3 regions of the Acetobacterium sp. K1/6 genome follow, and region 3 is predicted to be linked to each of the others. Evidence: riboswitches for the same ligand, from Rfam matches in the RefSeq annotation. Region 3 holds a riboswitch; each other region holds the start of a gene.
What was found. A riboswitch is a leader RNA that binds a small molecule or an ion and turns the genes downstream of it on or off. The one in region 3 is predicted to bind cyclic di-GMP.
Positions count from the first base shown of each region.

Region 1: it holds a riboswitch for cyclic di-GMP, as region 3 does, so the genes downstream of both, U2P91_RS04915 (type II secretion system protein) here and U2P91_RS14520 (bifunctional diguanylate cyclase/phosphodiesterase) in region 3, are expected to answer to the same signal.
Region 2: it holds a riboswitch for cyclic di-GMP, as region 3 does, so the genes downstream of both, U2P91_RS07490 (flagellar hook-length control protein FliK) here and U2P91_RS14520 (bifunctional diguanylate cyclase/phosphodiesterase) in region 3, are expected to answer to the same signal.

Region 1 covers NZ_JAXQGA010000004.1:124,930-129,200, forward strand. Annotated here, with positions in the region: gene U2P91_RS04905 (prepilin peptidase) at 1-545, opposite strand, end outside; gene U2P91_RS04910 (hypothetical protein) at 578-976, opposite strand; gene U2P91_RS04915 (type II secretion system protein) at 1,320-1,880, opposite strand; cyclic di-GMP riboswitch class I at 2,045-2,149, opposite strand; cyclic di-GMP riboswitch class I at 2,276-2,394, opposite strand; gene U2P91_RS04920 (type IV pilus twitching motility protein PilT) at 2,649-3,704, opposite strand; gene U2P91_RS04925 (GspE/PulE family protein) at 3,716-4,271, opposite strand, start outside.
Region 2 covers NZ_JAXQGA010000006.1:182,669-186,939, forward strand. Annotated here, with positions in the region: gene U2P91_RS07485 (Na/Pi cotransporter family protein) at 212-1,948, shown strand; cyclic di-GMP riboswitch class I at 2,080-2,164, shown strand; gene U2P91_RS07490 (flagellar hook-length control protein FliK) at 2,469-4,028, shown strand; gene U2P91_RS07495 (flagellar hook capping FlgD N-terminal domain-containing protein) at 4,053-4,271, shown strand, end outside.
Region 3 covers NZ_JAXQGA010000019.1:32,821-37,091, forward strand. Annotated here, with positions in the region: gene U2P91_RS14515 (glucose-6-phosphate isomerase) at 1-1,265, shown strand, start outside; cyclic di-GMP riboswitch class I at 1,451-1,526, shown strand; gene U2P91_RS14520 (bifunctional diguanylate cyclase/phosphodiesterase) at 1,554-3,050, shown strand; gene U2P91_RS14525 (LiaF domain-containing protein) at 3,120-3,578, opposite strand; gene U2P91_RS14530 (phosphohydrolase) at 3,759-4,265, shown strand.

The DNA of each region.
Region 1 (4,271 bases), on a different contig from region 3:
TTAATATCCCCACCGCCAAAGGCATCGGCGATAAAAAAAGCCAGGACCAACATCGGCAGACTAATCACTCCCATGCCAATCACCCGGGAAAGGAGCCCGATCTGAGGGAAAAAGAAAAAGCTGAGTAAAGCCGGTGCCATCAGCGCAATCACGAGACCATTGGGAATGGTCATGGTATCAAAATCAATCATGGTAATACAGATTAAAATGGCCCCTGCCGAGAATACTACCAGCCACTGAAAGGATAGACCATAAACTGCAAAAATCAGGATTGCCATCAGCCCGGTAAAGAGTTCAACTAACGGATAGCGGATGGAAATCGGTTCGCCGCAATCAGCACATTTCCCCCGGAGCCAGAGATAACTGAACACCGGCACATTATGATAGCCTTTGATCTGGGCCTGACAATGGGGACAGAAAGAACGGCCTTTGGCAAAGGAAATTTCTTTGGGCACCCGGTAGATGACGACGTTAAGAAAGCTGCCGATAACGATGCCGACAACAAAGATATAAAGATAAAGGATGAAGTTGATGAATGCGACCATAGACCGTTATCCTTTCTGATAGATACTAACCGCTATTTTTCTTTACTGGCAACCAGCTCCCCGGGAGCGTATCGGGTGACCAGACCGCCCCGGGTATAGACAATATAATCGATGGCGGCGTCGCGGTTTTCGTCGATGACGGTGATAACCGCAGCCTGATTGACCTCTGCACCGATATAATCAATAAGATCCGCCTGTACTGGCACATGGTAGTTGCCGGAAGCCGCAAATTCGATGGCTTTAGCCTGGGCGGCCAGGTACACCAGCCGGCTGTTGGCTGCGTAGGTGGTATTCTGAATGCTTAAGACCAGACCGCCGATGATAACAACGACAAAAAAAAGGATCACCGATACCGCCAAGGAAAAGCCCCGGCTGAAGCGGATCGGTTCTGGACTGGTGGGAGCAAACTGATAATTTTTAATTGGGTACACGGTTTACCTCCCGGGATTGTGAGATGCAAAGCTTAGCATTTGAAAGTTATATATTAGTAGTAACAAAACAGATTAATTTTACCATTTAATTTAAAGGATTGGCTTAAGGCGAGGTAAAATTGTTATAATTTTTTGTTCATGCCCTGATATTTAAAACTTGCATTTTTATGGTTTCTAAGAACTATCTGAGCATGCCTGATATAAGTAAATTACTGCTTGGGATGATCTACCTGAAATAAAAAATCTCCCCATCCCCGCAAACCCGATGACAGGTTTGCGCCTGGGATAGAGAGCAATCACTCTATGACGCATAGGGTAATGAAGCTTTATTATGTCAGTACTATTAATTCAATTTTTTTACTGAGGCATTTCCGTCTTTTATCGTAACTTGATAGCCACCTTTTGAATAAACCAGTGTCGTTACTTTCGCTTTATTAGTGGTACTCACTAAACTACTGCTATCACTAGCACTTAAAGTAATTGCCCAATATGCATAACCCCTATTTAAGCCATCTGTTGTATTATATGTTGAGTCTTCCTGCTCTACGGCATTTAAATCTCCTTTAAGATATGACCACATTTGCATACTTGCACTCTGTTCAAGCGATGGACTACCAACTGGCGGAGTTAATTTTACGGCTTTAACTGCTCCAGAGCCCAAAGCTGTCTGCAACTGACTAGGAGTCAATCCACCTTTAGCCGTCATTTCTGTTGCAGTTGCCTGTGCTGCTACATACACTTCTCTCGCTTCGGCAATATAAGATTTTCCTTTAGCGTCACCCACAAATCCCAACATCGTCGGAATCGTAAACGCCGCCAAAATCGCCAAGATCACCAACACCACAATAATTTCCACCAGAGTAAACCCTTTTCTGCTTTTCCGTATCTTGTTAATTAATTCCATTTTTCGCTCCTTATTCTTTTATTTTAAGCTCTATATAATCATCTGCGCCTGAAGATGATTTATATACCGTATCGGTTATTAACTGCGAACAATTATCTCACAGTTCTCATTTTTTGGCCTTAATCCAACCCATTTCGGGGTCAAAAAAAGCCGCACTCTCACCGTGCGGCAACTGGCTGTCGTATCATGATGGATTTTTTGTCACACCCACTGATTTAGACCCTATAGCTTTGCGTCCCAGAGTTTCCTCTGTTTTGCCTTTTTCATCGTCTTTAATTCTATTTAATCGTAGTCTACGCCGGAATAAAAGTCAAGTTAAAATTTTACATTTTCGTGACATTTTACTGCATTTTTTGTGACATGTCTATTTATGGTATAAAAAAAGCCACACCTGGTGTGGCAGCTGGCTGTCATATTATCTTGTGTCTTTTCAACTGCTTAAAAATTACACAACGATAACTTAGACCCTGAAGCTTTGCGTCCCAGTCTTTCGTCTGGTATGCTATTTACTCTCATATCTTAATTGTTGTTCGACTAAAAGTCAAGCAAATTACACGGTAAATTGTTTTTATTTGCGTCTTAGTTAGTTAAGGGTTTATTTGTTTTGGTATTGCGTTCGGGTTAATAAAAGACAGCGTTCGGGCGGTTACTAACCGCCCCGACAGTCTTGATCTACGTTGGTTCTTGGAATTGAGGTCTTGCAAATTTTCAGTGTTTTTTCAGGCGCTTGATAACCGCTCCTACGAACCGAATTCAGACGATTTTAAGCTATCGTCCAAAATACTGGTTAAACTCCTGCTTGTCGCTGGCCCATTCCAAACCGACCTCGTAGGTGATTTTCTGGTCCCGGACCAGCATCGCCAAGTCCGCATTCAGGGTTTTCATGCCGTCCCGGCCGCCGGTTTGCATCACGGAGGCCAGTTGGTGGGTTTTATTTTCGCGGATCAGGTTCAGCACCGCATCGGTGCCGATCAGCACCTCCAGGGCAGCCATCCGGCCCTCACCGGAAGCCAGGGGCACCAGTTGCTGGGTGACGACCCCTTTTAAAATACTGGACAGCTGGGTGCGGATCTGCTGCTGGCTGTGGGGCGGAAAGACGTCAATGATCCGGTCAATGGTATTGGCGGCACCGATGGTGTGGAGGGTGGACAAGACCAGATGGCCGGTTTCGGCGGCAGTGACGGCGGCGGAAACGGTTTCGTAGTCCCGCATTTCGCCGACCAGAATGACATCCGGGTCCTCCCGCAGCGACGACCGCAGCGCCGCGGCAAAAGAACTGGCATCGACCCCGATTTCGCGCTGATGAACAATGCTGCGCTTATGTTCGTGCTTGTACTCCACCGGGTCTTCAATGGTTAAAATATGGACCGCCCGATTGGTGTTGATGTAGTCAATCATCGAGGCCAGGGTGGTGGATTTCCCGCTGCCAGTGGGACCGGTGATTAAAATCAGTCCCCGTGGCTCACTGGCTAACTTCCGAATAATCGGCGGCAGTTTGAGGTCTTCAAAACTGGGAATGGTATCGTTAAGCAAACGGATGGCAGCAGCATAACTGCCCTGCTGTTTATAGATATTGACCCGCTGCCTTAGCCCTTCTGGGGTGACATGGCAAAAATCCAGATCGGTACCGGACTCCAGACTCTCCCGTTCAATCGGAGTCAACAAGCTAAAAATCAGGTTTTCAATCATTTGCGGATTATGTTCAAAGTCGCTTTGATAAAGCTTACCATTTTTTCTGAAAACCGGTGGCAGCTCCCGGGATAAATGAATATCCGAACAATCATTGCGGCGGCCATAATTAACCAGCTCTAAAAAATTTGTCATCTTGCTTCTCCCTATTCGACGTAATATGATAATTTAAGAAATTCTTCCATCGAGGTAATCCCCTGGATCGTCAGATTAGAGACACTTTTTCGCAAGGGGATCAGCCGCTCGGTTTCTTCCACATAGCTGTAAATATTCTCAATCGGTTCCCTTCGGGAAATCATAGCCCGAATGGTTTTATCGATGGCCAGAATTTCATGGATAGCCGTTCGGCCTTTGTAACCGGTATTGTTGCACATGTGGCAGCCGCGGCCCCGATACAAGGTGGTCAGCCGGGGTTCCCCCAGCAGGTCTTTCTCAATCTCGGTCGCCGCATAGGCTTCCCGGCAATTGGGGCAGATTTTTTTGACCAGTCGCTGGGCTACTACCCCGGTTAATGAGTTGGCCACCATATAAGGCTCAACGCCCATATCCTGGAGTCGCACCACGGCCGATACCGCGTCATTGGTATGGAGGGTAGACAACACCAGATGACCGGTGATGGCGGAACGCACAGCAATGGAAGCCGTCTCGGAGTCCCGGGTTTCACCAACCATGATGATATCCGGATCCTGACGCAGAATCGAA
Region 2 (4,271 bases), on a different contig from region 3:
AAAATGTCGTTAACAAATGATTAAGGAAAAAGAAAAGCAAGAAAAGATAGTTATCCTGGTGAATCAAGAAAACGAAAAGATTAGGCCCACTATGGTCTAATCTTTAATTATGAAGGGCGACAATTTGGTTAATCCCAATTTTTTGAGGGTCGTCTAGTTTCTTCCTTGGCTGGAGTACTATCTTAATTTTTGATGTTTTTTGGAGGAAAAAATGACGTTAGAAATGCTGATTGGTCTCTTTGGAGGCTTGGGGTTATTCGTTTTTGGAATGCACATGATGAGCGACGGATTAAAAACGGTTGCTGGCACAAAGATGAAAAAACTTCTGGAAGTATTAACCAACAATAAGATTAAAGCCATCCTGGTTGGGACGGTTGTAACGATGATTGTCCAAAGTTCCAGTACCACCACGGTGATGGTGGTCGGCTTTGTTAACGCCGCCCTGATGACCTTGACCCAGGCAGCAGGAGTTATTTTAGGAGCTAATATTGGAACCACCGTCACGGCCCAGTTGATCGCGTTTAATGTCACTGAGTTGGCACCGATTTTTATTGGTATTGGTGCAATGATGGCTCTGTTTAGCACCAAGAAAAAGAATAAAGATCTGGGGAGTATTATTCTTGGTTTTGGGATTCTTTTCTATGGGATTGCGGCCATGTCAACGGCCATGAAACCGCTTAGAGAAAGTGAAGAATTTATTTACCTGCTCTCAACCTATGGAACAAATCCACTGCTTGGTGTGCTGATTGGAACCCTGATTACCGCTGTGATTCAAAGCAGTAGTGCTTCTATCGGTTTGCTCCAGGCGCTGGCCCTTTCTGGGGTTTTTGTCAGTATCGGGGGAACTGGAGCAATCCAGATTTGTTTACCGATTCTTATTGGTACTAATATTGGTACCTGCGTCACAGCATTGCTTTCCTGTATCGGAACCTCCACAGCAGCAAAAAAAGCAGCTTTTATCCATCTTTTTGTCAATATTTTCGGTGCTGTTTGGGTGATGATCTTATTAACCATCATGAATAATTTAGTGGCTGTCAATCCGGTTTATGAATTCATCGTTACTATTTCAGGCTCATTGATTAACGGTGGCGGTGATATGGTACCCAATGTGGCCCGTCAAATCGCGATGGCGCACACCCTTTTTAATGTTGCAAATACGATTGTATTACTCCCGATCATCGGCTATTTTGTTAGCTTTCTGGACCGCGTCTACCCGGAGAAAGAGGAAGACAAGGGGTTGCAGTTGGATGACCGGTTGTTTAATAATCCTTCCATTGCTTTGGGACAGGTGGTCAGAGAAACGAATCGACTGGCAAAAATGAGTTTTAAAAATTTCAGAGTCGCCTGCGAATCGATCATGGATGGCAATGAAAAACTGGTTGAAAAAATTGTTAAGCGGGAAGAACGTATTGATGAATTTCAACAGGGAATTGTCGAATATTCCGTTAAATTGTCCAATGAAAACATGTCAGAAGAAGAGAATGAACGCCTGGCTTTCATCCTTAAAGGAAGTCATGATTTAGAAAGAATTGGTGATCATGCCATGAATATTGGTGAATTGGCAGAAATGCGGGCCACCAATAAAATCGTCTTTAGTGATATTGCCAATCAAGAAGTGTTAAATTTAATCAGTTTAACTACCAATACGCTTCGGGATATGGTAGAATTAATGGAAACAGAAGAGACAGACCTGTGTTATAAGATTCTTGATGAAGAAGAAGAAATAGATGAAATGACTGAAAAATTAAAAGATGATCATATTCGCCGTCTTAATGAAGGAATCTGTAATCCTTATGCTGGTGTTATATTTCTGGACTTGTTAACAAACATTGAACGGGTTGGCGATCATGCCTCAAATATAGCCCATGGGATACTGGGATTGAAGCTTCATCAGGGGCTCATTTCCCAGCGCGAGTTTGACAGTGAAACAAAGGTTGAACACGCTTAGAATTAAAACGGATAAAGGGTGGACTTGACACCTGTAAGCACAGCTAAACCGCGGTTATTACAAGTTTTAAAGCTTTAAGGAAAGGATAATTTTTATTGACAGTTGGTCGTAGATGGAGTAATGTTATAACAACATAATATTGGCATACTTATTGAAAAGTAAGGGCGCAAAACTATAGGGTCTAAATACAGTGTTATATGACAGCCAGTTGCAAAAAAGTAATCACAAAATGTGATGACATTTAAAAGCAACGGCAGAGTCGTTGCTTTTTTGTTTGAATGGTTTAGGCATATCGTTTTGTGAGTACTTTGTTTTGAGATCAGTAGTTGAGATTACCCGGAAATTAAAAACACTTAAATGAGTTGCGTCGCATTAAAGTAGTGATATATAATAAAAAATAAATACGGTTATACCAGTCCGTTGGATTGTGATATAATACTCGAACACTTTATTGTGCTCGAGTTAGCTCCAAGACAATTATGTTTTGGTGAAGAATTAATTTAACGAAGGGAGGTAGACAATGAATTTAGAGTTTCAATCGGCAACAAAGCCGACACTCAATGGGGTTCGGGGGATTAGTAAAAATGCTGAGAACGCGTCAACCCAACACACAAAAGGCCAGGAAAGAAGCGCCCAGTTTAGAGATCTGCTTAATCAGTCAAAACAGGAAATCAAGCAGGCGGATCGTCAATTGGAGAAAACACGGGAAAATCGCAAAGCATCAGAGTCAACGGCACAAAGTAATCAACAGGAAAAAGAACAGTCGTTGTCAGATGTTAGTGAAGTTCGATCTGACGAGAGCCCATCTGGAAAAGTAGAGGAACTCAAGGATGAGGGAAGTCAGGTAAACGATTTGATACCAACACTTGATCCGTCTTTACTGATTGGCGTACAAAATGTTCAAGGTGACAAAAAGACAGCCGTAACGGGTCTTGGCCTGAACTTAGGGCAAGAAGAAACGACGCCAGCAGATCTTATCAGTCAAGAACAAGTGATTCCGTTAATCGACAGCAGTAAGAAAGCGCAAGATGTATCCGTTTTAAAAGGTGTTGCTGAGTTTGAGCAAATGGAAAATGTTAAGGTTTTGTCACAAAACCCCGACAAAGTAGAAAATCAGGAAACCGAAGACCTTTTAGAGGTATTAAGCGGGACCAAACCGGAGGTGGAAGTAACAAAAGAAGTGAGTAGTAAAGTTGATTTTTCACAACAACTCGTAGGTAAAACAAACCTAAACGATGACACAAAACAGCAGACTGCTCAAGGTATTGAACCAATGGAAGAGAATCAAATTGCGACAGAAAAAGCAGCTACCGTTATCAACGGAAAGGCCGATTCTGAACAGCAGACTGCTCAAGGTATTGAACCTAAGGAAGAGAATCAAATTGCGACAGAAAAAGCAGCTACCGTTGTCAACGGAAAGGCCGATTCTGATTTAGCAAAAGAGACGGGTTTGGAACAAACAAAAACAGTGGATGTTCAGAAAAGCGCAATCAACCAGACCGAAAACCAGAATCCCGGTGAACGCGGCGTTCAGGATCTTAGTTCAATGGGCGTCAGCTCAAATAAAGGACCTGAAGTTGGGCATAGTGCCAAGGTAGAGGTCGCGCAACAGGTCGAGCAGAAGATTATCCAGAATTTCGAACCAGCTAAACCAATGACATTACAGATGACACTGTCTCCGGATAACTTGGGTGATATTGATATTAAGCTGAGTTATAATCAGGGAAAACTCATTATTGACATTATGGCAGCAAGCAGCGAAACCCAAAAACTGTTGGGAAATCAAATCAATCAATTGGTGCGTGGCTTAGCTCTGCAAAATGTCCAGGTGGAAACGGTCCACTTGAATACACCAGTGGAAGCGACAGAAAATGGTGAAAGCATGGGTTCTCTTTTAAATGATGGCTCACAGTTTTCACAGCAGCAAAACAATGCACCCTTAAAAGAACAATTTTTAAGCAAAGGAACCATTCAAAATAATGCTTTTAGTAATGGTGCTCAAGACAGCAATGATGAACTGATTAGTCTAGCCCAGAATCTTCAGTACAATGGACAGCGAAGGATTAATTACTTAGTATAAAATGAGTATAAGGAGGAAAAAATCATGGCAATCGATGGAATTAACAATTATTTAAGTACGTCAGCAACAGCAGCAACAACGACAGCTGCGCAAACTAAAAAAGCGGGCACATCTCTGGATATGGATGACTTTTTAAAACTGATGGTCGCTCAGCTTCAGAATCAGGATATGAACAACACCGCCGATACATCCCAATATACCGCCCAGATGGCACAGTTTTCGATGGTTCAGGCATTAACGGAG
Region 3 (4,271 bases):
CGACGGTCAATGATCAATTAATGAATAAAACCGGGGTCGGTAATGAATTCCTTGGTTGGGTTGACTATCCGGTAAAATATGATCATGACGAATTTGCCCGCATCAAAGCGGCGGCAAAAAAAATTAAGGAGCGCTGTGATGCCTTGGTTGTTATTGGTATCGGGGGATCTTACCTGGGTTCCAAGGCAGTGATATCGGCATTGACCAGTCCTTTTTATAATGAAGAACCACGAGGCATGCGAAAGGCACCTAAAATTTATTTTGCCGGACAGAATATCAGCGGAAAATATTTAGAAAATCTGTTGGCGTTACTAAAGGATCAGGAAGTCTGTGTCAATGTGATTTCAAAATCCGGTACAACCACGGAACCCGCGATGGCGTTCCGCTTTTTTAAGAAATTTCTGGAAGAAAAATATGGCAAAGATGAAGCGAAGGAACGCATTTTTGTCACAACGGATCAGGCTAAAGGGGCACTAAAGTTTATGGCCGACGAAGAAGGCTATGAGACCTTTGTAATTCCCGATGATGTGGGCGGGCGTTACTCGGTTTATACCGCGGTCGGTTTGCTTCCCATCGCTGCGGCTGGAATTGATATTGATGCGTTGATGGAGGGGGGAAGATCCGGTTATGAGGATTATAATAAACCAGAGTTTGAAAAAAACCCCTGTTTTCAATATGCGCTGTATCGGAATGTTCTTTATAATCGGGGTAAAAATATTGAAATTTTAGTCGATTACGATCCCTCACTGGAGTATCTGTCTGAGTGGTGGAAACAATTATTTGGTGAAAGTGACGGAAAAGATGGCAAGGGTCTCTTCCCGGCCTCGGTTCATTTTTCCACAGACCTTCACTCGCTGGGCCAAATGATCCAGGATGGCCCGAAGAATCATTTTGAGACGGTGATTGTCATTGACGACGATCAATCGGATATCAAAGTTTTTAACGATGAAAAAAACCTCGAAGGACTCAATTACCTGGCCGGTTGGGAAATCGATGCGGTGAATGAAAAAGCCTTTATGGGGACATTATTGGCACATGTAGATGGCGGCGTCCCGAATGGGGTTATTCATCTAAAAAAACTGGATGCTTTTCACATTGGCAAGCTGATTTACTTTTTCGAGAAGGCCTGTGGTTTAAACGGCTATCTGTTAGGGGTAAATCCCTTTGATCAACCAGGGGTAGAAGCGTATAAGAAAAATATGTTTGCGCTACTCCATAAACCGGGATATGAAGAGTTGACAAAAGAACTGGAAAAACGTTTTTAAGAAGGTCAAGTTATTTTGTTTAAATGCGGCAGAGTGAAAATAAAGTAAAAAAAGTTTAACAAGGAACGCAAGACATAACGTTACAATTATGATACAATATCGAAAAATCTAATACAAAATATCTATAACCTCTGCAGATTAAGAAGCATAATTTATGAAATTTGCAGTTGGAATAGAAAAAATACGGAATTAAAGGGCAAAACTGTTGTGAAATAGTGACGCAAAGCTAAAGGGACTTTTATAAGTTAGCCAGTTACTCAATTAGATTTGACAATTTAGGAGGTAGCGGTGAAGACTTATAACGAAAAAAAGTTATTAATCCTCAGCTTTGCGTTGTTTTTTTTGGTCATGATGGTTTTTATAGTTCACTCAGTTTCTTTTTTTCAGCTTTCTGATCAGGCGATTTTTGGTATTCTGTTTTATAGTTTTTCGTTTATAGGCATTTTTTTTATCAGCCTGACCAGTAATTATTTTGTTTTTAAGCTAAAGAAAGAAATCTTAAAATTAAAGCGGATGCAGGATGTTGACTTTTTGACGGGCTGTCCCAATTGGATCAAGTTTAAACGCGACGTCGAAACGCTGGTTAAAAGAGACCAGACCCAACCCTATGCCATGATCATTTTTGATGTCGATAAGTTCAAGGCGATCAATGATTTATACGGCGATCAGACAGGTAATGAGGTTCTGACGGCAATTGCCCGGATTTTAGAAGAACACCTTGAAACAAATGAGTTGTTTTCGAGAATCGCAACCGACAATTTTAGTGTTTTAATGAAATATAAAGGTTACGGGCAGTTTTCTCAGCGGGTCGAAAAACTGATTCACGAGATTAGTGGCTATTCTCCCAAGTTTATCATTGGTATTTCGATGGGCATTTATCTCATTGAGGAAGACAGGGATATCCATACCCTTAGCGATCGGGCCAATATGGCCAAACGTTCGATAAAGGATAACTCCCAGGTGAGTTACGCCTTTTATGATGACGGGATGCGTCACAGCATGATGATTGAGAACGCGATTGAAAATAGAATGGAAATGGCCTTGCGTAATCGTGAGTTTGAAGTATATCTTCAGCCTAAGTATTTGTTTTCAGATGAGCACATAATCGGCGCAGAGGCGTTGGTACGGTGGAATGATCCTAAACGGGGCATCTTGCCGCCCAATGATTTTATTCCCCTGTTCGAGAAAAATGGGTTTGTGAAAAAAATCGATACCTATATGTTTGAAGAAGTGTGTAAACTGCTACAAAAATGGAAAAAGGAAATGGATCAACTGACAAATATGATTATTTCGGTTAATTTTTCCCGGCTCCACCTGGAAAATACGTTATTGCCGGAGGAATTGCTGGCCATTGCCAATCGCTATCACATCGATCCGAAGATGATTGAAATTGAATTAACGGAAGGAACTGTTTTTGACAATGAAAATCAGATGGTTGCGATTATGAACCATTTAAAGGCTTCCGGGTTTCATATTTCGATTGATGACTTTGGACGAGCCTATTCATCGCTCAATACCCTTAAAAATCTGCCGGCAGATATTTTAAAGCTCGATAAAGCTTTTTTTACCGAAGATAATGCGCGGGGAAAAAAGATTATTACCAGTATGTTGAACATGGCTAAGGATTTAGATCTGATCACGGTTGCCGAAGGGGTTGAGACTCAGGAACAGGTCGATTTCTTAAAAGAAAAAGGTTGCGATATTGCTCAGGGTTTCTTTTATGCCAAACCCATGAATGTCATTGAATTTGAAGATTTTGTCAATAAAAAACTGAAATCGGCTTAGGCTGATTTCAGTTTTTTGAGGTGTTGGCGTTTTATTGATGTTAAGAAAGTGTTTGACAAAAAAATGTTCTTACTCGGATGCATTTTCGAAATTAAGACCACCACAGGTGATATCGGCAAAAACGGAAAGAGCTACCGAATGATCGGGGTCCACACAAACCGTATTGTCGGCAATGCCGCCAAATTTACAGGTATCAACAATTTTTAATTTAAAATTATCGGGAACGATGATGTTCAGACCGCCGCTGATGATACTGATATCCATGCGATAATGGTCTTTTTTAGTAACGACATCTGAAAAGTCAAGCTGCATGCCGCCAAAGAAAGCTCCGATTTTTGTATCCTGCATGGTCTGATCCCGATAATCTTTCATTTTTCCGCCGTACAGAACGGTTTCATCCAAGGAGTCAGCACTGTTGTCAAGGCTCGCTTCAAATTCCTTGCCTTTTTTGATCACGCAAGCATGATAAAGGGCGATCCCAGTTGCAAAAACAACACCTGTTCCGATGAGTAGCTTTTTAATTTTCATGGTCTTTCCTTCCTGTTCTTTTTTATTTAGTTTATCATGATTTCAATAATAACCGTACCTTTTTTTGTTTTTTTTAAGAACTTCACCGATAATTTTAACTTAAAATAAAGATACTATGCTATAATATTTAAAGCTTCTATTCAGTTTTTCTGAATAAATAACAGTAAAAGAAAGGTCTCAATGGAAACAAAAAAGTATTATGATGAGTTTGAAACCATTGTTGGCGATATATTAACACACAGTGAATTCCAAAAATTAAGGGAAATTGATCATCATGGCAATGGTTTATATGAACACGCTGTTGCAGTGGGGTATTATTCCTATCGCGTAGCCAGATTTTTAAGGATGGATTACGCATCCGTTGCGAGAGGGGCAACACTCCATGATTTTTTTCTGGAAGCATGGCAGGGTAAGGTTAAAACAGGCAAAGGGCTCAGTCGGATTAAGGAAATGCATGGCTTCTCCCATCCTAAAGTAGCACTTGAAAATGCCGAAAAATATTTTGATATCGATCAGCGCCAGGCAGATATGATCGTGAAACATATGTTTCCCCTGACACTTATTCCCCCGACAAACCTGGGCAGCTGGGTTGTTACCGCGGTGGATAAATTTGTGGCCACCAATGAACTGGTTTTTAAAAATACCCAGCCCATCAAACGGCTTAAAAGTATGATGTCCAGAGCTTAATCGGCA